Regions from separate parts of the Neorhizobium sp. T6_25 genome, predicted to be linked through region 1. Evidence: predicted binding sites of a transcription regulator. Region 1 holds the regulator's gene; each other region holds the start of a gene.
The links. The regulator PhoB, encoded in region 1, activates phosphate uptake and scavenging genes when phosphate is short. The targets are predictions, from matches to a motif close to TGTCATNNANCTGTCAT.

Region 1 (10,205 bases):
TCCATGGCAATGGTCCGCCGGGTCGCAATGAGACGGTCAGAATAAAGGTTGGACTCAAGTCCAACGAGACGGCGTCAGAAATCGCCCAATGCGTATCCGGCGCCGCGCACGGTCCGGATCACGTTGTCGGACTTGCCGAGGCTGATGACTTTGCGAAGCCGGCCGATATGGACATCGATGGCGCGCTCATCGACAGTCGTGTCGTCGCCCCATAGGGACGCCTTGAGCTCCGAGCGGGAATAGACCTTGCCCGGCGTCCGCATCAGGAATTCAAGGAGCTTGAACTCCTTCGGCCCGAGCTTGACCTCACGTTTCTGCCGGTGAACCCGATGGGCTTCCCGGTCAAGCGTGAGATCGCCGACCTTCAGCATATGGTCGAGAAGCGCCGGGTTCACGCGCCTGAGCAGGTTCTTCACACGGACAACGAGCTCGACCGGGGAGAATGGCTTTAGGAGGCAATCGTCGGCACCCGCCGCGAGTGCTATGAGGTGAAGGCCTTCGCCACCCGACGGCACAAGGAGGATGATCGGAAGGCGCGACAGGACAGGGTCGAGACGCACCTCGCGGCACACCTCGAGACCTCGCACGCCCGGAAGATCCGAACTCATGACCAGGATATCCGGCGGAACCGCTTTCAAGCGATTTGAGATCTCGGCTCCACTTGCCAGCATCGATACGACGAAGCTGTCGGCCACGAGGGCTTTCCGCAATATCAGGCGGAACGACTCGTCGTCGTCGACCAACAGGACCCGCGCGCTCATCTCGTGGCCACCAACTATGTTTCCATGGAGTATCCGGCGCCGCGGACGGTGCGGATGACATCCTGCATGTTGGAGAAGTTGAGTGCCTTGCGGAGTCTTCCCACATGGACGTCGACCGTACGCTCGTCGACGTAGATGTCATGGCCCCAGACGCCGTCCAGAAGCTGCGAGCGGGAAAAGACCCGCCCCGGCGCCGCCATCAGGAATTCGAGCAGGCGGAATTCGGTCGGGCCCAGACGCACTTCGCGGCTCTTGCGGTGGACGCGATGGGTTTCCCGATCAAGTTCGATATCGCCGCAACGGAGAACGCTTGAGAGCACCTCCGGACGGGCCCGGCGCAGCATGGCCTTGACGCGCGCCATCAGTTCCGGCGTCGAGAAGGGTTTTACCACATAGTCGTCGGCGCCGGTGGCGAGGCCGCGAACACGTTCGCTCTCCTCGCCGCGGGCCGTCAGCATGATAATCGGCAGGCGCTCGGTTTCCGGGCGCATGCGCAGCCGGCGGCAGAGTTCGATGCCGGAAACGCCGGGCAGCATCCAGTCCAGGATCAGAAGGTCCGGTACCCGCTCCTGAAGCCGAATTTCGGCTTCGTCGCCCCGCAAAACGGTATCGACCTCATAACCCTCGGCTTCCAGATTGTAGCGAAGAAGCACGCTCAGCGCCTCTTCGTCTTCTACGACAGCGATTTTCGGCAGCATTCTTGGCCTGCTCCGTCAGTTCTATTCGGTGATCGCGCCGAGCGTGTTCGACGAGTCGTCCTTCGGACGATCGCCTTCCGGCTGGGCGCCTGTCGTCATGTAGTAGATGGTCTCGGCGATGTTGGTGGCGTGGTCGCCGATACGCTCGATGTTCTTGGCGCAGAACAGAAGATGCGTGCAGGTGGTGATGTTGCGCGGATCCTCCATCATGTAGGTGAGGAGTTCGCGGAACAGCGAGGTGTACATCGCGTCGATTTCCTCGTCGCGGCTGCGGATCGCCTCGGCCTTTTCCGCCGAACGCGTCGCATAGACGTCGAGGACGTCCTTGAGCTGCACGAGGGCGAGATCGGAGAGATGTTCGAGGCCGCGGGCGAGCTTGCGCGGAACGCCGGTGCCCTGAACCGCGATGACGCGCTTGGCGGTGTTCTTGCCAAGGTCGCCGACGCGCTCCAGATCGGAGGCGATGCGCAGCGAACCGACGATCTCGCGAAGGTCGGCTGCAACCGGCTGGCGGCGGGCGATCGTGATGATCGCCTTGTCGCCGATCTCGCGCTCGGCGTGATCGAGGATCACGTCGTCGGAGATGACCTTCTGGGCGAGTGCGGCGTCGGAATTGACCAGCGCCCGCACGGCGTCCGAGCACATCTGCTCGGCGAGGCCACCCATTTCGGAAATGCGGCGGCTCAGGTATTTCAGTTCGTCGTCATAAGCCGACAGGATATGGGTCGATGCCATCTTCTAGTCCTCAAAATTGATTTTCAGGCGGCACAATCGGCTGGATCAGCCGAAACGGCCCATGATGTAATCCTGGGTGCGCTGATCGTCGGGATTGGTGAACATCTTGTCGGTGTCGTTCTCCTCGACGAGCTGGCCGAGATGGAACATGGCGGTGCGCTGCGACACGCGGGCAGCCTGCTGCATCGAATGCGTCACGATCACGATCGTGTAGTTGGCACGCAGCTCATGGATGAGTTCTTCAACCTTGGCGGTCGCGATCGGGTCGAGAGCCGAGCAGGGTTCGTCCATGAGGATGACTTCCGGCGACACGGCGATCGCACGGGCGATGCACAGACGCTGCTGCTGGCCGCCGGAGAGGCCGGTGCCGGATTCGTGCAGGCGATCCTTCACTTCGCCCCAGAGACCGGCGCGCTGCAGGCTCGCCTCGACGATCTGGTCCATGTCGGCCTTGTTCTTGGAAAGACCGTGGATGCGCGGACCGTAGGAAATGTTCTCGTAGATGGTCTTCGGGAACGGGTTCGGCTTCTGGAACACCATGCCGACGCGGGCGCGAAGTTCCACGACGTCGATGTTATTGTCGTAGATATCGTCCGTGTCGAGGGTGATCTTGCCTGTGACGCGGCAATTCTCGATCGTGTCGTTCATGCGGTTGAGGCAGCGCAGGAAGGTGGACTTGCCGCAGCCGGAAGGACCGATGAGAGCCGTCACAGTGTTTTCGCGGACGTTGAGGTTGACGTCGAAAAGCGCACGCTTTTCGCCGTAATAAACCGAAACGTCCTTGCCGATCATCTTGTGGGAAGCATCGCTCATCTTTTGGTCCAGCGCCTTTTCTACTGCCGATTCTGACATCATATTCATTGTCATACTCCTTCTACCAGCGCCGCTCGAAGCGACGCCGCAAGAGAATTGCGCCAACATTCATTAGGATGAGGAACAGGAGCAGGATGATGATTGCTCCCGAGGTACGCTCGACGAACGCGCGCTCCGCTTCGTTCGCCCACATGTAGATCTGGACCGGCAGCGCCGTCGACGGGTCAAGCGGCGTGGTCGGATAGTTGGCGACGAAGGCCACCATGCCGATCAGCAGCAGCGGCGCGGTTTCGCCGAGTGCGTGGGCCAGGCCGATGATGGTGCCGGTCAGGATGCCCGGCATGGCAAGCGGCAGGACATGGTGGAAGATCGTCTGCATCTTCGATGCGCCGAGCCCGAGGGCCGCCGCCCGGATCGAAGGCGGCACGGCCTTCAGCGCCGCGCGGGTCGCGATGATGATCGTCGGCAGCGTCATGAGGGTGAGCACCAGACCGCCGACGAAGGAGGCGGAACGCGGCAGGCCCATGAAGTTGACGAAGACCGCCAGACCGAGAAGACCGTAGACGATCGAGGGAACGGCCGCGAGGTTGTTGATATTCACCTCGATCAGGTCGGTGAACTTGTTCTTCGGGGCGAACTCCTCGAGATAGATCGAGGCGGCGACGCCGATCGGCAGCGCCAGGACAAGCACGATCAGCATCATGTAGAACGAGCCGATGAGCGCGACGCCGACGCCGGCGGCTTCCGGACGGCTCGATGCGCCGTTGACGAAAATGCCGCTGTTGAAATGCTTGGCAAGCGCACCGCTGTCGGAGAGCTGCGTCATCCAACCGAGCTGCTGGTCGTTGATCTTGCGGTTCTCCTGGCCGACGTTGAGGTCGATCTGGCCCTTGTAGGCCGAGTCGATATCGCCGGAGGCGAGCAGTCTTACCGTCTGCGTCGTTCCGATGATCGCCGGATTGGCGACCACCAGGTCACGCAGCTGAACGCGGACACCATCCGACAGCATCTGGCTGACTGCGCGGGCTGCGACACGGTCGTCCACGCTGACGTTGAGCAGCTTGGCGAGCGCGTTGCGGGCGACGACCGGATAGTTCGCCGTCATCAGCTTCTGCGGGTTGGTGGCCCTTTCGTTCTGCGGGTCGATGATCTGCTGCGAGAACTCGACCGGCATGGTGATCATGGTCTGCTGGAAGGCGGTGTATCCCTTGGAGACCACCGACCACAGGAGAAGCATCAGGAAGATGATGCCGAAGGAAAGCGCGGCGATGCCATAGGCGCGGAAGCGACGCTCGGCGGCGTAGCGGCCCTTGATGCCGATATCGCGACGGACGGACTTGGCCTTGGGGATGCCGGCGGCGGGAGAAACCACATCGGTCATTCGTACTGCTCCCGGTATTTGCGCACGATATAGAGCGCGTAGATGTTGAGGCAAAGCGTGATGGCGAACAGCGTGATGCCCAGCGCGAAGGCAACCAGGGTCTGCGGCGAGGTGAACTCAAGGTCACCCGTCAGCTGGTTGACGATCTTGACGGTCACGGTCGTCATCGGCTCGAACGGATTGATCTGCAGGCGGGCGGCAACACCGGCCGCAAGCACGACGATCATGGTTTCGCCGACGGCGCGCGATGCGGTCATCAGGAGAGCGCCGACGATACCCGGCAGAGCTGCCGGCAGGACGACCTTCTTGATGGTTTCCGACCGAGTGGCGCCGAGACCGAGCGAGCCGTCACGCAGGGCACGTGGCACTGCCGTGATGATGTCGTCCGATAGCGAGGACACATAGGGGATAAGCATGATGCCCATGACGAAACCAGCCGTCAGAACGCTCTGTGCCTGTATGAAGTTGGCATAGTCGCCGGTGACGAGGCCGTTCAGCTGCGAAGAAATGTCGCGAAGGAACGGACCGACCGTCGTCAATGCGAAGAAGCCGTAGACGATGGTCGGAATGCCGGCGAGCACTTCGAGCAGCGGCTTGGCAACCGAGCGGACCTTCGGCGAAGCATATTCCGACATGTAGATTGCCGAAAAGAGACCGATCGGAACCGCGAAGAGCATCGCGACGAAACCGATATAGAGCGTGCCGAGCAGCAGCGGAATGAGACCGAACTGACCTTCGGAGCCACCCGAACCCGCAGCGGCAAAACGCGGGTCCCATACCGTGCCGAAGAAGAATTCCCAGGCGGGAATGGCGGTGAAGAAGTGGGCAGCTTCCGTCAGCATCGATGCGACGATGCCGACGGTGGTCAGAATGGCGATCGAAGACGCGACGACGAGGCTGCCGAGGATCACTTTTTCCACCCGGTTGCGGGCGCGGAAGCGCGGCGCGATCTGGCGATAAGCAAAGAGGGCGCCGCCGATGGAAGCCCCCAGAACAATGATCGTCATGAGGATACGGCTGACGAAGGTCATCCTGTTCAGCTCGGCAGCGGCCTTGACCATGAAGGGCTGCGGATCACCCGCAAGCGGAACGCCCTTGGCGCCAAGCGCAGCACGAAGCTCCACCGGATTATTCTCGATGCGGGCGATTTCGTCGCCAGTCAGCGCATTCATGCCGCGGGCAATCGAGGTAATCATGCCGTAGCTCAGGCCCTGCTCGGCCTGCGATTGGGTTTTCACCTCTTCGGGAAACGCACCGCGCACCGAGGAGCTGATATACATGGGGCTGGCGACCAGCCAGACAAAAAGAATGACGACGGCCGGCAAGATCGCCCAGACGGCGACAAAAGAACCGTAATATCCAGGCCGCGAATGAAGTTTGGAGGAAATTCCTCCGACCAGTGCCATTGCATACCGGGCACCGGCGACGTAACCGGCTATGCCGATTATCGCCAAAATCAACAATATTAGTGATGTGTTCATCATAATCCCCCGGCGTACCGCCTTCGGCGGCAACCCATCACCGCCCAGCTCCGTTCATCGGAACCGATCGCATCGCCGTCGCGCCTCGCGCAACACCATCGCCGCAAAACCGACGATTCCCCACCGAGGCAAAAGCCTGCGGTCGGAGAGAAACGGCGCCGCCAGGAGCGGCGCCGTTCTTTTGATTACATGGTCTTGCCAGCGGTAAAGTCCTTGCGGGCCTGTTCGCGCTGGGCGTCCGGAGCGGCAACCAGACCGTACTCGATGAGCGGCGAGTCAGGGCCGATCATGTCGTCGGAGAGGAAGAACTCGACGTATTCCTTGAGGCCCGGGACGACGCCCAGGTGAGCCTTCTTGACGTAGAAGAACAGCGGACGGGAAACCGGATAGGTGCCGTCAGCGATCGTGGCTGCGGTCGGCTTGATGCCGCGCATGGTGGCGACCTTCAGCTTGTCGGCGTTGTTTTCGTAGAAAGCGAGGCCGAATACGCCGACGCCGGTCTTGTTGGCAGCGATACGAGCGAGCGTCTCGGTGTAGTCGCCGTCGATGTCCACGGCAACGCCGTCCTTGCGAACAGCAACGCAAGCCTTGGTCTGGGCGGCCTTCTCAGCGAGCTCCTTGGCGATGACGTCGGTTGCGCCGGAATCCTTGCAGCCTGCAGCAAGAACGTTCAGTTCGAAAACTTCGCGCGTGCCGTGCTTTTCGCCCGGGATGTAGGCGGCGATCGGGCCCTTCGGAAGCGTCGGGTTGATCTCCGACCAGTTCTTGTAGGGGTTGGCGACGAGCTTGCCATCAACAACGACCTGAGCGGCGAGAGCCTTGTAGATGTCCTTCGGCTCGAGCTTCATGTCGCCGTTGCTGCTGGCGGTCGCGAAAACGATACCGTCGTAGCCGATGCGGATTTCCTGGACGTCGGTGACGCCGGCCGCCTTGCAGGCTTCGGCTTCAGACTTGTTGATCGCGCGGGAAGCATTTGCAATGTCGATCGTGGCTTCGCCGACGCCCTTGCAGAATTCCTTGAGGCCGGCGCCGGTGCCGCCCGACTCGACGATCGGGGTCTTGAACTTCGGGAAGGCTTCGCCGAAAGCTTCCGCAACGATCTTCGCATAGGGAAGAACGGTGGAGGAACCGGCAACCTGAACCTGATCGCGAGCCGTTGCGACGCCTGCGGTGGCCAGCAGAATTGCGGCTACAGCGCAGCTTCCTAGATACTTCTTCATGGATTTCTCCCTTGGAATTCGGATTGACGCTTGGGCGTCGGCTACCCTCTATCTGTTGCTCATTACAGTTTTGTGACAGATTTATTTCATTTGTGAAAAGGACGCGCCCCAGCATTTGCACAGGTTTGCACCCTCCGTGCCCGCTCCGGCAGAAAGGACGGATATGGGTTATGACAGCAATATTGGCGAGGATCACCGGCGGCGCGGTCATTCCCCAGATGGGAAAGCCCAGGAAGATAGGCCCCCCGCGATATCGCCTTCAAGAGCGTGCGTTTCGGAATTTTATGGCTCACGCCCCGCCTCCTCCGTCAGGACTCGTACTTGTAGAGCGCCGCGCGATTGAACGGATCGATCTTCAGCGTCGAGACCCCTCGGAGGGCATCACCCCGCGGATCCGTGGCCGCCTCACACCTTGCATCGATCAGCATCGTCGTCCTCGCGGCAGTGTCGTACGGCTTCCATGAAGATTGGTGCAGGCTCCCGATGAGACCAATGTCCCCGCCCCACCGGACCTTGGTCCCGAAGGCAGGCTCATTGGTCCTAATCCCATGGATTTATATCCGCCTCTGCGCCAGAATGTACGGCATCCGAAAAGCCGCGAAGCGCAAAGCTTCTTGTGGCTTTGGCAATGCATATCAGGAGATGGATGAACATGAACAAGGTCCTCAAGAACGGCATCGTCGTCCTTGCGCTCGCCGCAGTGTCCGTCGGTGGAGGCGTAACCGGATTTCCGGACCTCGCCTTGGCCAAGGATGGCAATGGCGGCGGTAACGGCGGCGGTAATGGTGGCGGCGGCGGAAACGGCGGCGGCAAGGGCGGTGGTCGCGACGACGTCTCGAACCATGGGAATTCCGGCAAGAGCCGGTCGAACTCGGCCAGTCTCGGCTCCGGCAAAGAGCGGACGAAGAAGGATGCCGACCGCAAGGTCTCGAAGGCAACGCCAGCGGAGAAAGCCAAGCCGCAGGCCGCAAAAGTGGCAGGCCTAAGCTCACTGAAGCGCAACTACCACGCCTATCTCAACACCAACGATCCGCGGATGACCTCGCTCTCGGCCTACGTGAACGCCTATGCGCAATACGAACTGACGAACGGCATCGATCCTGCCGCCACCGATCCCGAGCTCGGCGAGGCAGCACTTCGCGATGCGCTGGAGGATTTCGCGGGCGCACCGGTGAGCGACGAGGCCTTCGGGTGGGCGCAGGACGAGCTTGGCGTGGGGCCGGCCGTCGGCAAGATCGACCAGGTCCGCGACCAGCTCGACACCGACGCGGCTCTCTGAGAACCGCCCATTATACCAACGGCGCCGTAGGCCTTCCGGCATACGGCGCTTTATAGATTGTCGAACCGCAACAATGCCCTCTCCAGATCCGATGGATCCGGAGAGTTTTTTTGCGGGACTAGAACTTGTAGTTCACGCCAGCCTTGAGCGTCTGGTCGCGCACGTCGGTCCTGGAGGAGACGCCGCCGGAGGTGCTGCGGACGTCGTTGGTCATGGTGTAATTGTATTCGACCCGGGCCGACAGGTTGTCGGTGAGCTTCTGCTCGACGCCCGCGCCCAGGATCCAGCCCGGCTTCCAGCCGTCCGGACCGGACGTGCCGTTCTTGCCGCCGAAGCTGGTGAGCGCAGCACCCGCGGTGCCGTAGACGAGCGTCTGGTTGAAGCCGACGCCAGCCTTGGCCTTGGCGGCCACGCGGCCCTTTTCGGTGATCTTGCCGCCCGGTACGCGGCTTTCCACGTTGCCGAGATGCGAGGCTTCGATTTCCGCGCCGACGACGCCGGAATCGAGGTCCATGTTGTAGCCGCCGTGAGCGCCGAGAACGAGGCCCTTGTCGCCATCGAACGGGTTCAGCTTGCGGGATGCCATGCCGAGATCGGCACCGACATAGGCGCCCCCCCAGCCCGCCTTCGGCGCGCCGGCAGGTTCGTTATAGGCCGGCGGTTCGGAATAGGGCGCGAGGTCGGCAGCCCAGAGGGGCGTGGCGAAAGATGCGGCGAAGATCGCCAGGGCGAAGGGCTTCTTGTTCATGGTCTTGGCTTTACTCCGTACAGCACCTGCGTCGCGAACACATGCAGGCGGTTACTCAAAAGGTTACGCACCGCGCGGCAGTCTCGGTCATCCCAACCAAGCCCCTCAGGCCCGGACCGCCGGCAAGTATCCATTCATTTTTCACGAATTCATAAACACTTCCTTAACTCGCCGGCCGCGAGTGGCAGAGAACCGATCAACAAGTGTAACAGCATCGGGAGCAGGGTCCCGCGCCGATGGATTGAAGCAGCGGCGCCGGAACAGGTTCTCTACGGATGATGTGGACATCAGAGGAGCACGCAGCTTTAGCGCGCCGTCTCCGCTCTTCATCAATCCGTCGCCGCCGCAAGAATTTGGCCGCCATTGCGCTCCTGGACGAGCAGAGCACGTTTCTCGTTGGGCTTTGCCGGCGGGATCGTCCGGCTTTGTGGCTTGCCGTCCCATAGCCCAAGATGCGTCAGTTGGCGCACCACATGTGCATGGGGCAGTGTCTCGCCGGCATTTTCGCCGCGTGCCACGGGAACTTCGACAAGGCCCGCATCATAGCGGATCAGCCAGATATCGGCAGGCGAAGCCGGTTTGCCGCCGCCATCGATCGCGACCGTGTCGCCCTTCAGGCGCACCGCAGGTCCGGCAAGCGGCTTTTCTGCTGCGATCAGGCTGCGGACTTCACCGAGATCCTGGCCAACCGCGGAAGTGCGGCCATTGATGACCATCTGAGGCGTGAATGGGCTCGACTGGCCGAGTGCCGGTTCGTAGGTCACCTGGCGCTGAGTGAACTCCTCCCTGCCGAAAATGTCCTTCCAGCCGAGGTAGTCCCAATAGGTCACGGCGAAGCTGAGCGCCAGGATGTCGGGATCGCTGCTCAGCTTGACCAGATTGGCATTGGCGGGCGGGCACGACGAACACCCCTGGCTCGTAAACAGTTCGACCACCACCGGATTTCGCGCCCCGGCCAAGGCGGGCGCGGCGCCGAGAAGGCTCAGGGATGCGGCGGCGAATGCGAGACGAAACGAATTCCGGTTGTTCACGGGGATGCTCCTTGCAACGTGGCCATTGCAGCCTCATTCGCGGCAGGCAGCACCCCGG
Region 2 (10,205 bases), on a different contig from region 1:
CCTCGAAGGCGGCAAGATCGTCATCGATCCGCAGGCCGCCGGCCTTGCCGAAAATCCGGAAGACGACGGTCCGGCACCGGGCCTGCCCAAAAAGGGCAAATAGCAACGATGACCTTCCGCGCTACCATCCTGACGCTCTACCCGGAAATGTTTCCGGGACATCTGGCCTTGTCCCTGGCCGGCAAGGCGCTGGAGCGCGGACAATGGACGCTCGATACGGTACAGATCCGCGATTTTGCGCAGGACAGGCACCGCACCGTCGACGACACGCCGGCCGGCGGCGGCGCCGGAATGGTGCTGAAGCCGGATATCCTGGCCAAGGCGATCGACAACCTCTCCGAAGGTGACAGCCGTCCGCGCCTGCTGATGAGCCCGCGCGGAAAACCGCTGACCCAGGAAAAGGTCCGCGAGCTGGCGGCCGGCAGCGGCGTGGTGATCGTCTGCGGCCGGTTCGAAGGCGTCGACCAGCGGGTGATCGATGGTCGAAATCTCGAGGAAGTATCGATCGGCGACTACGTCCTGTCCGGCGGCGAGCCCGCGGCGCTGACGCTGCTCGACGCGGTCGTGCGCATCCTGCCGGGCGTCATGGGCAATGCGCTGTCCGGCACCCATGAAAGCTTCGAGAACGGGCTGCTCGAACATCCGCAATATACGAGGCCGCAGGTGTTCGAAGGCCGCGAGATCCCGGCCGTGCTGACCTCCGGCAATCATGCCGCGATCGAGAAATGGCGGCTGGAAGAAGCAAAGAAGCTGACGGCGGAGCGGCGCCCGGATTTATTTCCGGGTAGGGCACAGTAACCCCCTCTCATCCCGTCACGAAATAATAGATCGTCAACCCGACGCCGACGGCCACCACGCACCAGCGCAACACGGCCTGCGGCACCCGCCGCGCCATCCACACGCCGGCATAACCGCCAAGCGCGCCGGCCGGGATCATCACCAGCGCCTCCGGCCAGGCAATGACGCCACCGCCGACGAAGACGACGATGGCGACGGCCGCGATCAGGATCGCCAGCATGTTTTTCAACGCATTGAGGTGATGATAACTGCCGCCGGTGGTGACGCCGAGCACGGCGAGCATCATGATGCCCATGCCGGCGCCGAAGAACCCGCCATAGATCGCCGTCAGGAACTGCCCGATGACGGAACCGGGAGAATTGGCCGGGCGCTCCGCCGATGCCTTGGGTTTCAGCCAGGGACCTGCGGCAAACACCGCCGTCGCGGCCGCCAGCAGCCAGGGCACGAGTGCGCGAAAGGACGGATTGTCGAGCGACAGCAGCAGGAAAGCGCCGGCGAAGGCACCGACGACCGAAACGAGCGCCAATACAAGCGCGCTGCGCCAGCGGCTGGAAATCTCGTCCCAATAGGCGATCGTCGACGTGACGTAGCCCGGAAACTGTACGATCGAGGACGTCGCATTGGCCAGGATCGGCGGAACGCCGGCAAGCGTCATCGCCCCGAAGGTCAGAAAAGTCCCGCCGCCGGCGATCGCGTTGACCGCGCCGGACAGGAAGCCCGCCGCGGCGAGCAGGGCTATCATTGTAATTGTCATTGATGTTTCCTCATCCCTGGCCACCAGATAGCGGCTTCGGCGAAACGCGGCAATAGCGGGCTTTTTCGTCACAAAATCGCAATCAACGGGATGACAAACCCATGTCTTTCGTGTATTGGCCCAGCCGGAAATGGGAAACATCCCGTCGACCAGCAACAAAGAATGGTGAATTCGCTCTGCCGAAAAGGCAAATCCTCGAGGCTTTGACCAAAGGGACATATCCGAGCGCTCTGGCTGTTTCAGAAGAACCAAAGGTTTGAGACGATGAATATCATCCAGGAATTGGAAGCCGAACAGGCCGCCAAGATTGCAGCCAAGCGCACGCTTCCGGAATTTTCCGCTGGCGACACCGTCCGCGTCAACGTGAAGGTCACGGAAGGTACCCGTACCCGCGTACAGGCTTATGAAGGCGTCTGCATCGCCCGTTCCGGCGGCGGCATCAACGAAAGCTTCACCGTTCGCAAGATCTCCTACGGCGAAGGCGTCGAGCGCGTATTCCCGGTCTACTCGCCGATGGTCGAGAGCGTCGAAATCGTTCGCCGCGGTAAGGTCCGTCGCGCCAAGCTCTATTACCTGCGCGATCGTCGCGGCAAGTCGGCCCGTATCGTTGAAGACACCGGCGTTCGCGCCCGCAAGCTGAACGACGCCGAGCGCCAGGCCGTTGCCGAAGAGAAGGCACGTATCGAGGCCGAGAAGGTTGCAGCAGCCCAGGCTCTCGCCGCCGAAAAGGCAGCAGCGGAAGCCGCTGAAGCAAAGGCCGCAGCGGAAGCTGCTGAAGCAGCCGAAGCCGCCAAGGCCGCTGAAGCTTCTGCCGAATAAGCTTTTCATATCGAATACGGAAAAGGCGGCCTTCGAGCCGCCTTTTTTCGTTGCGCGATACAGGTTTAATTCCTGACGGCCGAATCCCAGTGTTCGTCCGCCTTGCCATTGACGATACGCCATGTGTCGTACCAGGTGCTGGTATAGCTCTTCGAAGGATCGAGAGGATCTTTCATTTCGCGCACCGTCCCCACGGTCACCAGATCGCCCTCCGCTGTGACAAAGACGACCGGCGTTTTTATCTTGGTCGGAGTGGGGCTCGGCTTCCGCTTCAGGACGTCGATGAAATAGCGCACCACGCCCTCGCGTCCTGACGCGGCATTCGGGTTGTGCTGGATGTAACGTTCAGTGAGATACTGGTCGGCCTTGTCCCACTGATTGGCTTCCAGCAGGTCGCGGACGATACCGTAGGCAACCTGCTTGTTTGCATGCAGCTTGGGGTCCGTGCTGGTGAAAAGCGCGTCTTTGTCCGCGGCGGCCAACACCGGCTCCTGTGCCAGCGACGGCGTGGCAAGCGTGCCCATCGCGGCCCCGAACAGGACCAAACCCAGAGCGGCAGGTTTCAAGACTCGTATCATCGACGTTCTCCCAAGCGTTTTGATCTGGCTTGCCCAAAGACATAGGAGAAACGCCGATGACGCGGAAGCAGGCAGTTTTGCCGCCATTGGTTCCGCAGAGGGAACCAATGGCGGCAACGTCCGGTCAGACGGAGATCGCCTGTCTCGCCGCCAACATTCGGCCGACGATGATGACGAGCACACCGGCGACGGCAAGGCAGACGGCCAGGAAGACCATCGGCAGGATATCGTTGCCGGTCGAATCCCGGATCCAGGGGACGACGTTCTGTGCGACGAAGCCGCCGAGATTGCCGACCGAATTGATCGCCGCGATGCCGGCCGCTGCGCCCGCCCCCCTGAGGAAGCGTGAGGGAAGGCTCCAGAAGACCGGCTGGCCAGCGAAAATGCCGGCCGCGGCGACGCAAAGGAAAGTGAATTGCAAGGTCGGCGAGGTGACGAGCGCCGAAAGCGCCAGGCATATCGCGCCGACGAAGGCGGGACCGACAATATAGGGAGTTTTGCTCTCGGCCCGGTCTGCGGCGGCCGGCACCACCCATAGCGCGAGCGCGACGATTACCCACGGAATGATGTTGATGAAGCCGTTCGTCGTGTTCGAGACGCCGAACCCCCTGACGATGGTCGGCAGCCAGTAGCTGAGGCCGTAGGCAGCGAGCGGAAAGCCGATATAGCAGAGCGCCATCAGAAGCACTCGCGGATTGACGAGCGCCTTGAATCCGTTGTCTGCATGCTCCTCCATTCCGGAATTCTCACGCGCCAGCCGATCGTGCAGCCAGCGCTTTTCATCCTCCGTCAGGAATTTCGCCTTTTCCGGCGTGTCGTCGAGATAAAAGAAAGTGACGATCCCGGCGAGCACCGCCGGAATGCCGGTCGCCAGGAAGACCCATTGCCATCCCGCATGGCCAAGCAGCCCGTTGAGATCGAGCAGCATGCCGCCAATCGGGGCGCCCACGGCATTGGCCAGCGCGCTGAAGATCATGAACAGGCCGACCATGCGGCCGCGATAATCCTTCGGGAACCAGAGCGTCAGCAGGTACAGGACGCCCGGGAAGAAGCCTGCTTCCGCAACGCCGAGCAGGAAACGGAGGATGTAGAACATCGTCGCGTTCTGCGTGTAGGCGAGCGCCACGGTTACAATGCCCCAGGTGATCATGATGCGGGCGAACCAGCGGCTTGCGCCGAACCGGTTGAGGAAGAGGTTGCTCGGGACCTCGAACAGAAAATAGCCGATGAAAAAAAGCGAGGCGCCGAGACCATAGGCATATTCGCTCATGCCGAGCGCGCCGACCATTTCCAGCTTGGCATAGCTGACGTTCTGACGGTCGATATAGGCAATCAGATAAAGGACGCCGAGGAACGGCATAAGCCGCCAAACGATCTTTGAAATTAGCTCTTTTTCCTGAACCAAATTATTTACTCCAAAGCATTTGCCGCAGAGGAAGCAGCGTATTTCGGTGAAGGGGATGTAGGGGACCCCCTCATGCGCGGCAAGAAAAAGATGCCCGCTGCCGGCCGCTTGCTATCGGCCGGCTTTTCATGAGAGGGATTCGCCAGCCATTTGTCAGGAGTGCCACAATGCTCTCACGCCGTATGCTGATCTCCGGCCTTGCCGCCCTTGCCTTTGCACCCGCCGCCAGCGCCGCCGAACTGCCGGACCTGAAGGGCCGGACGGTTGTCGTGGTCACGGAAAACGCCTATCCGCCGCTGCAATTCGTCGATCCGAAGAGCGGCAAGGCGATTGGCTGGGAATATGATGCGATGAACGAGATCGCCAGGCGGCTGAACTTTAAGCTCGAATACCAGGGCACCAGCTGGGACGCGATGATCCAGGCCGTTTCCGACGGGCAATACGACATCGGCATGACCGGCATCACCATCAAGGACGACCGCAAGGAGAAGGTCGATTTCTCCGATCCTTATATGCGCTCGCAGCAGTTGATGCTGGTGCGCGGCGACGAGAAGCGTTTCACCGACGCCAAGAGTTTTGGCGCCCTAGGGACCGGACTTATCGGCGCACAGCCCGGGACGAGCCCGTTCTACACGGCGGTCTACGAGATCCTCGACGGCAACGAGCAGAACCCGCGGATCAAGCTGTTCGAGACCTTCGGCGCGACAGTGCAGGCGTTGAAGGCGGGAGACGTCGACCTGGTGCTGACGGACAGCACCGCCGGTGACGGGTACGTCAAGGCTTCCGGCGGTTCCTTGAAGCTGATCGGCCAGCCGCTCGGCACCGAGGATTTCGGCTTCATCTTCAAGAAGGGTTCGGATCTCGTTGCGCCGGTCAACGCCGCAATCGCCGCGCTGAAAGCCGACGGCACGCTCGATACGCTGAACAAGAAGTGGTTCCTCGATTACACGATGGGCCAGTAGAGGCATGGCGCCTTTGCGTCGCAGAACGTCCCAGCCGCAGGATTTCCCCTGGTGGCTGGTCGCCTTCGCGATACTTTGCCTCGGCCTGGCGGCGGTCATCGCCCTCAACGACCTCTATTCCCAGGTCTTCAATGTCGTCGCCAAGGGCATCGGCATCACGGTCGGCGTGACGCTCGCCGCCTTTCTCCTGGCGACGCTGCTCGGGCTCGGCATCGCGCTTGCTGGGCTTTCCGGCAATGTCGTGCTGAGGCAGGCGGCGCGATTCTATATCGAGCTCGTCCGCGGCATCCCGATCCTCGTGCTGCTCTTCTACATTGCCTTCGTCGGCGCACCGGCCTTCGTGACGCTCTACAATTGGGCGCTGGCGCCGCTGATCGAGGGCGGCTGGGCCCAGGCGCTTCTGGTGCGCGACGTCTCGCTGCTCTGGCGGGCGATCATCGCACTGACGATCGGTTATGCAGCCTTCATCGCCGAAATCTTTCGTGCCGGGTTCCAGGCCGTCGATATCGGCCAGATCGAGGCGGCAAAGGCGCTGGGCTTGACCCGCTGGCAGCGTTTCCGGCTGATCGTCTTCCCCCAGGCGATGCGGGTGATCCTGCCGCCGCTTTCCAACGACTTCGTCTCGATGGTGAAGGATTCATCGCTCGTCTCGGTCCTCGGCGTCGCCGACATCACCCAGATGGCCAAGGTCTATGCGGCCGGCTCCTTCCGCTTCTTCGAGACCTATTCGATCGTCACCTATATCTACCTGCTGCTGACGATTGGCCTGTCGCTGGCCCTGCGCGGCATCGAAGGACGTTTGCGGAGTAGGACGGAGCGCTAACGCAAAAGGCGGCCCGAAGGCCGCCTCGCCGTTTCAGTCCCTGCCGAGCGCCCCGCAGCGTCAACGACGGCAGAGCGCAGTTTATTCAGTACACTTCCGGAACGTACATGTCCGCCGGCACCGGATGGCGGATGTAGTCGTCGTTCCGGACGCGGCCCGGCAGGTCGATCTGCTCCTTCGGCACGGTCTCGTAAGGCACCTGGGCGAGAAGGTGGGAGATCATGTTGAGCCGCGCCTTCTTCTTGTCGACGGCCTGCACCACCCACCACGGCGCTTCCGGAATGTGGGTGCGCTGGAGCATCTCTTCCTTCGCTTTGGTATATTCTTCCCAGTGGACGCGGCTTTCGAGATCCATCGGCGACAGCTTCCACTGCTTCAGCGGATCGTGGATGCGCATCTTGAAGCGGAATTCCTGCTCCTCGTCGGTAATCGAGAACCAGTATTTGACGAGGATGATGCCCGAGCGGACCAGCATGCGTTCGAATTCCGGCACCGAGCGGAAGAACTCTTCCAGCTCCTCCTTGGTGCAGAAGCCCATCACCCGCTCGACGCCGGCGCGGTTGTACCAGGAGCGGTCGAACATCACCATTTCGCCGGCGGTCGGCAGGTGCGGGACGTAGCGCTGGAAATACCACTGGTTCTGTTCGCGCTCGGTCGGCGCGGGCAGCGCGACGACGCGGGCGACACGCGGGTTGAGGCGCTGGGTGACGCGCTTGATGGCGCCGCCCTTGCCGGCCGAGTCGCGACCTTCGAACAGCACGACCATCTTCAGCTTCTTGTACTGCACCCAGTCCTGCAGGCGGACGAGTTCGTGCTGGAGGCGGAAAAGCTCGCGGAAATAGATTCGGCGGTCGATCGTCGCCTCGGCGGGCTCAGACATGCCCTCGGCGACCAGCTCGTCGAGCCGGTCCTCTTCCATCTGCATTTCGAGCTCTTCATCGAAGCTGTCGGCGATCTCTTCCTTGATGCGGCTGAGCTGGTCTTGCATGGGTTCGGACATGGTGGGCATTCCTCCTTTATGGAAACTCAGATCAACCACGTTTCCGCGAAAGCTTTATGACAGAGATGCGACAGATTTTCTGCGAAGCAATTCGATTGCCGATTTCTTCGGAAACTGCTATTGCAGCGGCCATGGGATCGAAATTCGGATGCCTCGCGAACCATATCGTCGTGCTGCAGGACCACAAACGTCTGCCGGCACGGTTTTTCGCGCGGGTATCCGGGGCGCTTTGCGACCGACTTAGCTGATTGCCTCAGCTTGCGGCAGCCCTAAGCTGCCGGACACCCATTTCCTGTTTCAGTCAGCTTTACGGACAGCAGCCATGAGCGCACCCCGCACCCTTTACGACAAGATCTGGGACGACCACGTCGTTTCCGAGGATGAGAACCACACCTGTCTTCTCTACATCGACCGTCACCTCGTTCACGAGGTGACGTCGCCGCAGGCTTTCGAGGGCCTGCGCATTGCCGGCCGCAAGGTCCGTGCACCGGAAAAGACGCTCGCCGTCGTGGACCATAACGTCCCGACCACGGCCGACCGCCACGAAGGCATCAAGAACGAGGAAAGCCGCATCCAGGTGGAAGCGCTTGCCCAGAACGCCCGCGACTTCGGCGTCGAATATTATTCGGAAAAGGACGTCCGCCAGGGCATCGTCCACATCGTCGGCCCGGAACAGGGCTTTACCCTGCCGGGCATGACCATCGTCTGCGGCGACAGCCACACGTCGACGCACGGCGCCTTCGGCGCGCTGGCGCACGGCATTGGCACGTCTGAAGTCGAGCACGTGCTCGCCACCCAGACGCTGGTGCAGAAGAAGGCGAAGAACATGCTGGTGCGCGTCGACGGCCAACTGCCGCCGGGCGTCACCGCCAAGGACATCATCCTTGCCATCATCGGCGAGATCGGCACCGCCGGCGGCACCGGCCACGTCATCGAGTTCGCCGGTGAGGCGGTCCGCGCGCTCTCCATGGAAGGCCGCATGACGGTCTGCAACATGACGATCGAAGGCGGCGCCCGCGCCGGCCTGATCGCGCCGGACGAAAAGACCTTCGAGTATATCAAGGACAAGCCGCGCGCCCCGAAGGGCAAGGCCTGGGACATGGCGCTCGACTACTGGAAGACCCTGCAGACGGACGAAGGCGCGCATTTCGACAAGGTCGTCGTGCTCGACGCCGCCAACCTGCCGCCGATCGTCTCCTGGGGCTCTTCGCCGGAAGACGTCATCTCGGTCGAGGGTTCCGTTCCGAACCCGGACGATATCCCGGACGAAACCAAGCGCACCTCGAAATGGCGTGCGCTGGATTACATGGGCCTGAAGCCGGGCACCAAGATCACCGATATCGCCATCGACCGCGTCTTCATCGGCTCCTGCACCAACGGCCGCATCGAAGACCTGCGCGCCGCAGCCAAGGTCGTCGAAGGCCGCACCGTCGCCTCGACCGTGTCCGCCATGGTCGTCCCGGGCTCCGGCATCGTCAAGGAACAGGCGGAAGCCGAGGGGCTCGACAAGATCTTCAAGGATGCTGGTTTCGAATGGCGCGAACCGGGCTGCTCGATGTGCCTGGCGATGAACGACGACCGCCTGAAGCCGGGCGAGCGCTGTGCCTCCACCTCGAACCGCAATTTCGAAGGCCGCCAGGGGTACAAGGGCCGCACCCATCTCGTCTCGCCGGCCATGGCCGCCGCAGCCGCGGTCGCCGGTCACTTCGTCGATATCCGCGAGTGGAAGTAGGCTTTTTAAGAATTTGACTTCGAGATGCCCGGCCTCCGCGCCGGGCATTTTCGTTTCGGGCAAACGGTCCCCTCACTTGCGATTTCTAACACTTAGCTGAAGCTAAGATGTTGAAATCGCTTTCTCTCCCGCAAGGGGAGAGATAGAGCAGCCGCGCTGCCGCAGCCTACCTCTCCCCTTGCGGGAGAGGTTACAAAATCAAGATCTTAGCGCAGCTAAGTCTTAGATTTTGTTGGTGAGGGGGCAGGCCGCTATCTTATCCCAGCACCCTCACCACCGTCCCTTTGCGCATGAAGCGGATCAGCCGTTTCATGTCGGGGAGACTGACGGCGATGCAGCCGGCGGTCGGCTGGTAGCCGGGTTTGATCAGGTGGAAGAAGATCGCCGAGCCGCGGTTGCGGGCTCGCGAGGTGACGTTCCAGTCGAGCACGAGGCAGATGTCGTAGAGCCCGTCGGCCCGCATCATCTCCTCATGGCTTGGCCGGAACGGTGCCCTCACCGGGCGATTATACGACGGGTGCTCCGGCTGGTCGCACCACAGCAGGTCTTTACCGATGCGCGTCATCGAAAGCGGCGTCGGGGGCAGCGTCACGCGGTCCCCACGGACATAGCCGTTGAGGAGGCGCATCGGCGCGATCGGCGTTGCGCCGTCCCCTTCCCGCTTGAAGGGAGAGGTGCCGGACCGCCCGAGTGCCGCCGGCACGGTGATGCCGCCGAAGGAGACGATCGCACGGCCCCGGTCACGCGGCGCGGTGCGAACGGTGACGACGGCAGTGTTTTTGTGATTTCCCTCGCGAAAACGCTGCATTTCTCTCACAAGGTTTTGCTTTGAATATGATTTCGTTTGAATTCATAGCACACTAAAGCGCTGCGCATATTGAATCGAAACATCGTACTTTCCGAAAATCGATTCCGATTTTTGGGTCGATGCTGTAGGGATTTAGGTCGAGGAGCCCTAAATGCGCTTCGATTGGCTGCAACAGCAGTCTGGACGCAACGGCGAGACGAAAGGCAAGAACGCATGGCAGCGCGCACGATACTCCTGGTGGACGACGACGACGATCTGCGCGAGACGCTTGTCGAGCAGTTGTCGTTCTATGACGAGTTCGCAATCCTCCAGGAGGCGAATGCGGCCAAGGCGCTGCAGACCGCCAAGAATGCCCAGATCGACCTGCTGATCATGGATGTCGGCCTGCCGGACATGGACGGCCGCGAGGCGGTGAAGCTGCTACGCAAGAACGGCTTCAAGGCGCCGATCATCATGCTGACCGGCCACGACACCGATTCCGACACCATTCTCGGCCTCGAAGCCGGCGCCAACGACTATGTGACGA
Region 3 (10,205 bases), on a different contig from region 1:
CGCATCCGCCTGAACCATAAAAAACTCTCGGAACAACGTTGCCGCCACCGACGGCTGGCGCTAAATCGGTACCATGACCCAGGACATCAGCCAGACTTTCCGCATCGCCGTCGCCCAACTCAACCCGACCGTCGGCGATATCGCCGGCAATCTGGCGCTGGCCCGAGAAGCCCGAAAGGATGCCGCCCGCGAAGAGGCGGATCTCATCCTGTTCACCGAGCTCTTCCTGTCCGGTTATCCGCCGGAAGACCTCGTCCTGAAACCGGCTTTCCTCAACGCCTGCCTGAAGGCGGTGGAGGAGCTTGCGGCCGATACGGCAGACGGCGGCCCCGGCGTCATCATCGGCTTCCCGCGTCAGGGCGCGGAAGGCCGGCACAATTCGATCGCCGTGCTCGACGGCGGCAAGGTGATCGCGGTGCGCGACAAGATCGACCTGCCGAACTATGGCGAGTTCGACGAGAAGCGGGTCTTCATCGCCGGAGAGATGCCAGGCCCCGTCAATTTCCGCGGCGTCCGGCTCGGCATCCCGATCTGCGAGGATATCTGGGGCGATCTCGGCGTCTGCGAGACGCTCTCGGAAAGCGGGGCGGAAATCCTGCTCGTGCCGAACGGTTCGCCCTATTATCGCGGCAAGGTGGATATCCGCCATCAGGTCGTTCTGAAGCAGGTGATTGAGACCGGCCTGCCGATGGTCTATGCCGCCCAGCTCGGCGGTCAGGACGAACTGGTCTTCGACGGCGCAAGCTTCGGCTTCAACACCGACAAGTCGCTTGCCTTCCAGATGAGCCAGTTCGAGCCGGCCGTCGCCGTCACCGAATGGAGACGGATTGGCGAGACCTGGCATTGCGCCCGCGGGCCGATGGCCCGCATTCCGGAAAAGGAGGAGGCGGATTATCGCGCCTGCCTCCTGGGGTTTCGAGATTACGTCAACAAGAACGGCTTCAAGTCGGTCGTGCTCGGCCTGTCGGGCGGCATCGACAGCGCCATCTGCGCGGCGATCGCCGTCGATGCGCTGGGCGAGGAGAGGGTGCGCACGGTGATGCTGCCTTACCGCTATACGTCAGAGGATTCGCTGAAGGACGCGGCCGATTGCGCCAAGGCGCTCGGCTGCCGCTACGATATCGTGCAGATCGCCGAGCCGGTGGACGGTTTTTCGTCGGCGCTGGCGGAGCTGTTCGAAGGAACCGACGAGGGCATCACCGAGGAAAACCTCCAGAGCCGCGCGCGCGGCACGATCCTGATGGCGATCTCCAACAAGTTCGGTTCGATGGTGGTAACGACCGGCAACAAGTCGGAAATGTCGGTCGGCTACGCGACCCTCTACGGCGACATGAATGGCGGCTTCAACCCGATCAAGGATCTCTACAAGATGCAGGTCTATGCGCTGGCCGCCTGGCGCAACCAACACCTGCCGCCGACAGCTCTCGGCCCCAGCGGCGAGGTGATCCCGAAGAACATCATCTCCAAGGCTCCGTCCGCGGAACTCAGACCCAACCAGACCGACCAGGATTCGCTGCCGCCCTATCCGGTGCTCGACGATATCCTCGAATGCCTGGTCGAGTTGGAAATGGGGACCGAGGAGATCGTTGCCCGCGGCCACGACATCGCAACCGTTCACCGGATCGAGCACCTGCTCTATCTCGCTGAATACAAGCGGCGCCAGTCGGCACCGGGCGTCAAGATCACCAAGAAGAACTTCGGCCGCGATCGGCGTTATCCGATCACCAACCGGTTCCGCGATCGGTAGGAGAGGATCATGGCCCTGCGCAGCTCGGTCGAGATCTTCAATATCCGGACGAGGACGATGCGGGTGGTCTGGCAGACGGAAGCTCTGTTCGAGGCGCCCAACTGGTCGCCCGACGGGCGTTACCTGATGCTCAACAGCGAGGGCCTGATCTATCGTCTGTCACCGGAGGGTGATGACGGGCCTGAACTGGTCGATACCGGCTTTGCCCGCCAATGCAACAACGACCACGGCATTTCGCCGGACGGTTCGCTGATCGCCATCTCCGACAAGGTGGAGTTCGGCAAGTCGGCGATCTATGTGCTTTCCGCCGCCGGTGGCGGCGTGCCGAGGCTGGTGACCCGGAACCTGCCGTCCTACTGGCATGGCTGGTCGCCTGACGGAAAAAGCTTCGCCTATTGCGGCATCCGCGGCGACGAGTTCGACATCTATACGATCGGCATCGAAGGTGGCGCAGAGACGCGGCTGACATTCGGCGAGGGCCGCAATGACGGGCCGGACTATTCGCCGGATGGGAAATGGATCTATTTCAATTCCAGTCGCAGCGGGCTGACGCAGATCTGGCGCGTTCCGGCCGCCGGCGGCATGGCCGAGCGGATCACCGACGGCGGTTACGGCGACTGGTTTCCGCATCCGTCACCGAAGGGTGACAAGCTCGTCTTTGTCTCCTACGATGCCGATGTCTTCGATCACCCGCGCGATCTCGACGTCCGCATCAGGCTGATGGACATGGACGGCGGCAATGTCGAAACGCTTTTCGAGCTCTTCGGCGGGCAGGGCACGATGAACTCGCCGAATTGGTCGCCTGATGGCGATGAGTTTGCCTATGTGCGCTATTTTCCCGTCGCATGAGCGCCTTGCGCCGAGGATGGCGTGAGGGCATAACCGATCCCGTCAGGTGCCGGCGACAAGCCGGAGAATCGGGAATCCGGGGTGGAACCGGAACGTGCCCAACGCTGTGAGGTGGATGCTCGGCCGCAGGATAAGCCACTGGGAAACCGGGAAGGCGGCGGTTGAGGCGGATGAAGCCAAGTCAGAAGACCGGCCTGACACGATAGACCGACCCCGCGCGGACGGCGGAAAGGTTTCGGACCTCTCCTTGCTTCTGAAAGGCAAGGGAGCAACGGCATTGTTGGGGACAAACGATGCAACCTGATCCTTTCGCGCATGCCTTGCTGCCTGCCGGTGAATTTTCGAAGGCCGAGCGTGCGGCCGTCTACAGGGCGATCGAGACGCGCCGCGACGTGCGCGACCAGTTCTTGCCCGATCCGCTGCCGGACGACCTGGTAAAGCGGCTGCTGGGCGCCGCGCATTCGGCACCCTCGGTCGGCTTCATGCAGCCCTGGAACTTCATCCTCATCCGCGATCCGGCGCTGCGGGAGGCGGCTCGTGCCGCCTTTTCGCGCGCCAATGACGAAGCCGTGGAGATGTTTCCGGAGGAGAGCCGCGACCTTTATCGCAGCCTCAAGCTCGAAGGCATCGTCAAGGCGCCGCTCTCGATCTGCGTCACCTGCGATCCGGATCGTGCCGGCCCGGTGGTGCTCGGCCGCACCCACAATCCGCGCATGGACGTCTATTCGACGGTCTGCGCCGTGCAGAACCTGTGGCTTGCGGCAAGGGCCGAGGGCGTCGGTGTCGGTTGGGTCAGCATTTTTCGCGAGGAGGACGTGCGTGCGCTGCTGGGCGTTCCCGACCGCGTCGAGATCGTCGCGTGGCTATGCCTCGGTTATGTCGATCAACTCTATGCCGAGCCGGAATTGGCGCTCAAGGGCTGGCGCCAGCGGTTGGCGCTGGAGGAGCTGATCTTTCAGGATCGCTGGGATAACCGTTGATCACTGCTGCGGCTGCGGTCCTGCCGATTTCGGATTGCTGAGGTCGATATCCGCTTCGGGCAGGAAAGCCGGCCCGACGGTGCGCACCTTCTTGTTTGGATCGTATGGCCGCTCCTGCGGCGGTGGAGCGGGCGGCTGGACCGCGGCCTGCGGCTTTTGCGGGCGGGTCTGCAGCTTGGTGATCCCGGAATAGGGCTGCTCTTCTCTCGGAAGTTCGATGCCCGGCACCTTTCGGCGGTCATCGACAACAGGCGGCAGCGGCTCGAAGGAGGGGATGCAGCGCTGTTCGCGAATGGCGGCGAGAATGGCATTCCGCTCTTCCGAGGGCAGGATCATCTGCCGCGAACTGTTCCGTTCCGCCGCCAGCGCGTCGCGGCTCTGTTCCATTCTTTCCAGCGCATCCCGCATCTGGCCGCAGACCTCGGCATTCGGGCCACCCAGAACCACCACGCTGCCATTGCCGCAGCCGGCGCGGCGCATGTCGACCCGCAATTCCCGGATATCGGCATTGTATTCGCCAAGCTGCTGGGCGTAGCTGCGCGCTGCAGACGTGTTGCCGATGATCTGCGGGCTGTTTCCAAGTTTCCGGTAAAGGGCTGCACAAACGGCAGGGTCCCCCGCCAGCGCTGCGGCAGGCAGAAGCAAGAGCGGTATGGTCAGCAGGCCGCGAAGCGGTATTGGCAATTCCGGCATCCTCTCCAAATGGGAGATGGCATCATGGAACGTGCCGGTTGATAATCTCATAAAGCCGCGATCACCGCACGGTGAAATCGATCCCAAGCGCCGTTCGAGCCCCGAACGGCGCTCGCGCCAAAGCATGAGAAGATTGGCAACTCAGGATAGAATCTGCAGATTTGGCTGCGAGGCTTCCACGACGGCGAGCGCCGCCATGTTCACCACGCCGCGAGACGTCACCGAGGACGACAGGATATGCGCCGGCTGGGCCGCCCCGAGAAGAATCGGGCCGACATGCAGTGCGTCCGTGAGGTTGCGGACCAGACCGAGCGAGATGTTTGCCGCATCGAGATTCGGGAAAACCAGCAGGTTGGCTTCGCCGGTCAGCGAACTGTCCGGCATGGCCCGCTTGCGCAGCGTTTCCGACAATGCCGAGCCACCCTGCATTTCGCCGTCCACTTCCAGCTCCGGCGCCCGCTGGCGGACCAGCTTCAGGGCAGCCCGCATCTTCTGGGCGCTTTCGGAATCGCGCGAGCCGAAGTTCGAGTGGCAGATCAGCGCAGCCTTCGGGGCTATGCCGAACCGGCGGATTTCCTCTGCCGCCAGAATGGTGATCTCGGCGATCTCCTGCGCGGATGGGTTGTAGTTGACGAACGTGTCGGTGAAGAACATCGCGCCGCGCTGGGAGATGACCAGGCTGAGGCCCGAGAAGGCGCAGACACCCGGCCGCTTGCCGATGATCTGGTTTACGTCGCTGAGATGCTTGTCGTAACGGCCCTCGACGCCGCAGATCAGCGCGTCCGCATCACCGCGCTTGACCGCCAGTGCACCGATTACCGTATTGTTGGTGCGCACGATGGTGCGTGCCGCTTCCGGATTGATACCTTCGCGACCGACCAGGGTGAAATATTCATCGACATAGTCCCGATAGCGCGGATCGTCTTCCGGGTTGACCACCGCGAAATCCACATTCGGCCGGATACGGATGCCGAAACGCGCCAGTCGCGCCTCGATGACCGAAGGACGGCCGATCAGGATCGGGGTTGCCGTCTTTTCCTCCAGCAGAACCTGCGCGGCGCGCAATACGCGTTCGTCCTCGCCCTCGGCGAAGATCACGCGGTTCTTTTCGGAAACCTTGGCGGCGCTGAAGATCGGCTTCATGACGAAACCAGAGCGCCAGACGAAGCGGTTCAGCTGGTCGAGATAGGCCTCGAAATCCTGGATCGGCCGCGCGGCGACGCCGGTCTCGGCCGCTGCCTTTGCGACCGCAGGCGCAATGCGCAGGATGAGGCGTGGATCGAAGGGCGAGGGGATCAGATAGTCTGCGCCAAAAATCGGCGACTCGCCGGAATAAGCGCGTGCCGCGACGTCGGAGACTTCCTCGCGGGCAAGCGCCGCGATCGCCTTGACCGCCGCCATCTTCATTTCCTCGTTGATCGTCCGGGCGCCACAATCGAGCGCGCCGCGGAAGATGTAGGGGAAGCACAGCACGTTGTTGACCTGGTTCGGGAAGTCCGAACGGCCGGTGCAGATCATCGCGTCGGGACGGGCGGCGCGGGCAAGCTCGGGCATGATTTCCGGCGTCGGATTGGCAAGCGCCATGATCAGGGGCTTTTCGGCCATCTGTGCCAGGAGTTCGGGCTTCAGTACACCCGCGGCGGACAGACCGAGAAACACGTCGGCACCGCCGATGCTGTCGGCAAGCACACGCTTGTCTGACTTCTGGGTGTAGATTTCCTTCCACTCGTCCATCAGCGTATTGCGCCCGTCATAGACGAGGCCTTCGATGTCGTGGACCCAGATATTTTCTTTCTTCGCGCCGAGCGAAACGAGGAGATGCAGGCAGGCGAGTGCTGCGGCACCTGCGCCCGAGGTCACGATTTTTACGTCGGCGATGTTCTTGCCGGCGAGTTCCAGCCCGTTCAGGACTGCGGCGGCGACGATGATCGCCGTGCCGTGCTGGTCGTCGTGGAAGACCGGGATGTTCATCTTTTCGCGCAGCCGGCGTTCGACTTCGAAACATTCCGGAGACTTGATGTCTTCGAGGTTGATGCCGCCGAAGGTCGGCTCGAGCGCCGAAACGGTTGAGACCATCGCCTCGATGCCGGGCGCGTCGATCTCGATGTCGAACACATCGATGCCGGCGAACTTCTTGAAGAGGACGGCCTTGCCTTCCATGACCGGCTTGGAGGCCAGCGGACCGATATTGCCGAGCCCAAGCACGGCCGAACCGTTGGAGACGACAGCGACGAGGTTGGCGCGGGCGGTATAGTCCGCGGCCAAGTCCGGGTTGTCGCGGATCGCCAGACATGGGGCTGCAACGCCCGGAGAATAGGCAAGGGCCAGATCGCGCTGGTTGCCGAGCGGCTTGGTCGCCTGGATCTCCAGCTTGCCGGGCCGCGGATAGCGGTGGAAGAACAGCGCCTGCTCGTCGAGATCGCCGCTGACCGGCATGGCCGGCGACTTCGGTTTATCCTGCGCGTTCATGTTTCCTCCTGGCTTGCTTGTTCTGTCTTTGAGGGGTCGAAAGGAGAAACCCCTCATTACATCAAACGACCCAAAGCAACAGCAGCTAATTTGCGGTCATGGCGGAAATTGGAACAGCGTCGATCAGGCGTCGAAACGGACCTTTCCCAGCCCCTGTCATCATCCTGAAACACGAGTCTGGTTTTGAAGCCAACAGAAGCGGCAGCGAAAGGACGACTTCGTGACCGGTGAGATGGATACAAGACATTTCAGAACGCTCTTCATTTCGGACGTTCATCTGGGCTCCAAGGCAGCCCGAACGGACTTCCTCCTGGATTTCCTGCGTTATCATGAAGCGGATACCATTTTCCTGGTCGGCGACATCGTCGACGGCTGGCGGCTGAAGCGCAACTGGTATTGGCCGCAGGGCTGCAACGACGTGGTCCAGAAGCTGTTGCGCAAGGCGCGCAAGGGCACCCGCATCGTCTACATCCCCGGCAACCACGACGAATTCCTGCGTTCCTTCCCGGGCACGCATTTCGGCGGCATCGAAGTCGCCGAGCGCGAAATCTACGAAATGGCCGACGGCAAGAAATACCTGGTCCTGCATGGCGACGAGTTCGACGTCGTGGTCCGCAACGCCCGCCTGCTCGCCTATCTCGGCGACTGGGCCTATGACGCGGCGATCGTCATCAATATCGGGCTCGCCGCCATCCGCCGCCGCCTCGGCATGCCATACTGGTCCTTCTCCGCCTGGGCCAAGCTGCAGGTCAAGCACGCGGTCAATTTCATCGGCGAGTTCCAGCGGGTCGTCGCCGACGAAGCCCGCCGCAACAATGTCGATGGCGTCATCTGCGGCCATATCCATCACGCCGTCATGGAGGACATCGACGGCATCCACTACGTCAATACCGGCGACTGGGTGGAGAGCTGCACGGCGATCGCCGAGAATTTCGACGGCACGCTGGAATTGATTTCCTGGCAGAACATGGCCGCCACGGCGGAAATCAAGTCCTTGCCGGCGCCGCAATCCATCGAGGACATGCGGGCCGCCTGAGCGGCCTGCAACAGATGGACGGGCCTGCCAGAGGGCTATATCTTGCCATAGGCAGGCACAAGGGTGTGTGTTAGGTAAGCTGAAACTTCAGCAACCCACCCGTGAAATCGTGATTCCCTCAAATACGGCGCAGACAGCGCCCCGGTTCTTCCAGTTGCGCTGTGCGATCGCCTATGGGGCGCCGCTCGGGGTGAACGGAGTGATTCTGCCCTATCTGCCCGTCTGGCTCGACGGGCTTGCCTTTACCGAATTCGAAATCGGCCTCGTGCTCGCAGCCCAGCTTTTCCTGCGCGTGGCTGCCGCCCCGGTTGCCGGCCTGCTTGCCGACCGGATGACGGAACGGACCCTGATGCTCGCCTGGTCCGGCGCGTTGTCGTTGTTGACGGCATTCGCCATGTTCTTCACCCGCGATTTCTGGCCGGTTCTCACCCTCATCGCCGTTCAGGCGGCGGTCTTCGCACCCTATGCGCCGATCGTCGAATCGATTGCCGTCAGCGGGGTCCGGCGCTGGGGTTTTCAGTATGGTTCGATGCGCGTCTGGGGATCCGTCGGCTTCGTGGCCGTGGCCCTCCTCGTCGGAGAACTCCGCGGCTTCTGGGGTTTCCAGGCTATTCCGTGGGCGATAGCTTTCGGTTTTCTCCTGACCGTCGCCGTTGCCTTCGCGGCTCCGAAGCTCGGCCGGGCGGTTGCAAGGCCGGACCCAGACAGGATGCCTCAGCCAAGCTCGCTCAGAAGGCTCGACCTGCACGTGCTGATGATCGGCGCATCGGTGGCGCAGGCAGGGCACGGCATGTTCTATACGTTCGGCACCATTCATTGGCAGCAGATCGGGTTTTCGAGCGGCTCGATCGGCGTCCTGTGGAGCGCGGCCGTCGTGTCGGAGATCTTCGTCTTTTTCGCGGGGGGCTGGATCGCCAGGCGGATTTCTCCCTGGACGCTGATGCGGATCGGGTGCGCGGTCGCGGTGGTCCGCTGGACGCTCTTTCCGATGCCGCTCGACTTCTGGGGATATCTGGCGCTGCAGGCCACCCACGCCTTCACGTTCGCCTTTGTCCATATCGGCATCCAGCACCGGCTGGTCGAGGCAGTGCGCGAAGACCAGGAAGCCTCGATGCAGGGCGCCTATGTCTTCTACAACGGCGTCTTTCTGGCGCTTGCGACGGTGCTTTCCGGCGTACTCTACCGCCAGTTCGGCCCGACGAGCTATGTGGCGATGTCGGTCCTGGCGCTGGTCGGCCTGTCGATCATCGCGCTTGCGGCAAGAATTCAGCCCCAGAGGGTCGCTTCCGGCGGATAGACGAGGGAACCTTCGTAGCGCAGCCCGTCCGGCCGGTCGCGGGAAAGCAGCAGAGGCCCGTCGAGATCCGCATAGTCGGCATCCTGGGCCAGCAACACGGCCGGCGCCATGGCAAGCGAGGAGCCGACCATGCAGCCGATCATCACGGCAAATCCGAGCCGCTGTGCTTCCGCCTTCATCGCCAGCGCCTCGGTCAGTCCGCCGGTCTTGTCGAGCTTGATGTTGACCGCGTCGTACCGGTCGCGAAGGCTTTCCAGGTCCTCCGTGGCGTGCACGCTTTCATCGGCGCAGACGGAAACGAGGCGGCGGATACGGCCAAGCGCCGCATCCCGGCCGGCGGGCAATGGCTGTTCGATCAGCGACACATTGGTTTCCGCGGCAATCGCCATGTGGTGGGCGAGGTTTTCCTCGGTCCATCCTTCGTTGGCATCGACGATGATCCGCGCGGCCGGCGCGGCGTCGCGAACGGCCCTCAGCCGCGCCTCGTCATCGTCGGTTCCGAGCTTGACCTTGAGGAGCGGACGTTGCGCGTTCCTTGCAGCTTCGGCCGCCATGTCCTCCGGTTCCCCCAGCGACAATGTGAAAGCGGTGACGAAGGGTTTGCGGCTGGTGGCGCCGATCATGTCGGCGACGCGCTGCCCGCCGAGCTTTGCCTCGAGGTCCCAGAGAGCGCAGTCGACGGCATTTCGGGCGGCGCCGGGCTTCATCCGCCTCTGCAGTTCTGCACGGCTCAGACCGGCGCGGATAGCATCGGAGACCGCTTCGAGCTCCGCCATCACGCCGTCCAGGCTCTCGCCATAACGCTTGTAAGGCACACATTCGCCACGGCCGGAAACGCCGTTCTCACGGACGACGCAGGTGATGACCTCCGCCTCGGTCTTGGAGCCGCGGGAAATCGTGAACGAACCGGCGATCGGAAACGTCTCTATTGTGGCTTCGAGGTGACGGCTCATGGTTTTACGCGTCCCGTTGTGGCAAATCCCTATGACGCAGCTATATTGCCGGTCTCGAAAGTGCGATCAACCGCATCGTATTGAAACGCCTGACGCTTAAGCGCGAAAGAAACACGTGACGTTCCAGCCAGCCGAAATCAAGGCCGAAAATATGCCCGGCGACGGCGGCGAACGATACGTA

Region 2: a site for PhoB is predicted at 7,185-7,201, ahead of ppk2 (polyphosphate kinase 2). Genes of this name have one in related genera too.
Region 3: a site for PhoB is predicted at 6,893-6,909, ahead of C5L10_RS24485 (UDP-2,3-diacylglucosamine diphosphatase). Genes of this name have one in related genera too.

Annotation. Positions count from the first base shown of each region.
Region 1 is NZ_PVBL01000015.1:136,909-147,113, reverse strand. It holds gene C5L10_RS20285 (winged helix-turn-helix domain-containing protein) at 75-761, opposite strand; gene phoB (phosphate regulon transcriptional regulator PhoB) at 776-1,459, opposite strand; gene phoU (phosphate signaling complex protein PhoU) at 1,481-2,194, opposite strand; gene pstB (phosphate ABC transporter ATP-binding protein PstB) at 2,240-3,055, opposite strand; gene pstA (phosphate ABC transporter permease PstA) at 3,069-4,388, opposite strand; gene pstC (phosphate ABC transporter permease subunit PstC) at 4,385-5,869, opposite strand; gene C5L10_RS20255 (substrate-binding domain-containing protein) at 6,055-7,089, opposite strand; gene C5L10_RS20245 (hypothetical protein) at 7,742-8,368, shown strand; gene C5L10_RS20240 (outer membrane protein) at 8,487-9,116, opposite strand; gene C5L10_RS20235 (thioredoxin family protein) at 9,446-10,147, opposite strand.
Region 2 is NZ_PVBL01000012.1:13,257-23,461, forward strand. It holds gene rimM (ribosome maturation factor RimM) at 1-103, shown strand, start outside; gene trmD (tRNA (guanosine(37)-N1)-methyltransferase TrmD) at 109-798, shown strand; gene C5L10_RS17260 (sulfite exporter TauE/SafE family protein) at 806-1,552, opposite strand; gene rplS (50S ribosomal protein L19) at 1,817-2,371, shown strand; gene C5L10_RS17270 (nuclear transport factor 2 family protein) at 2,437-2,949, opposite strand; gene C5L10_RS17275 (MFS transporter) at 3,074-4,354, opposite strand; gene C5L10_RS17280 (transporter substrate-binding domain-containing protein) at 4,522-5,316, shown strand; gene C5L10_RS17285 (amino acid ABC transporter permease) at 5,321-6,139, shown strand; gene ppk2 (polyphosphate kinase 2) at 6,225-7,139, opposite strand; gene leuC (3-isopropylmalate dehydratase large subunit) at 7,462-8,871, shown strand; gene C5L10_RS17305 (L,D-transpeptidase) at 9,128-9,679, opposite strand; gene C5L10_RS17310 (response regulator transcription factor) at 9,893-10,205, shown strand, end outside.
Region 3 is NZ_PVBL01000022.1:108,814-119,018, reverse strand. It holds gene C5L10_RS24515 (GFA family protein) at 1-13, shown strand, start outside; gene C5L10_RS24510 (NAD+ synthase) at 74-1,747, shown strand; gene C5L10_RS24505 (TolB family protein) at 1,763-2,596, shown strand; cobalamin riboswitch at 2,624-2,809, shown strand; gene bluB (5,6-dimethylbenzimidazole synthase) at 2,890-3,576, shown strand; gene C5L10_RS24495 (hypothetical protein) at 3,577-4,269, opposite strand; gene C5L10_RS24490 (NADP-dependent malic enzyme) at 4,411-6,738, opposite strand; gene C5L10_RS24485 (UDP-2,3-diacylglucosamine diphosphatase) at 6,971-7,774, shown strand; gene C5L10_RS24480 (MFS transporter) at 7,884-9,071, shown strand; gene dgcA (N-acetyl-D-Glu racemase DgcA) at 9,041-10,024, opposite strand; gene C5L10_RS24470 (ABC transporter permease) at 10,176-10,205, shown strand, end outside.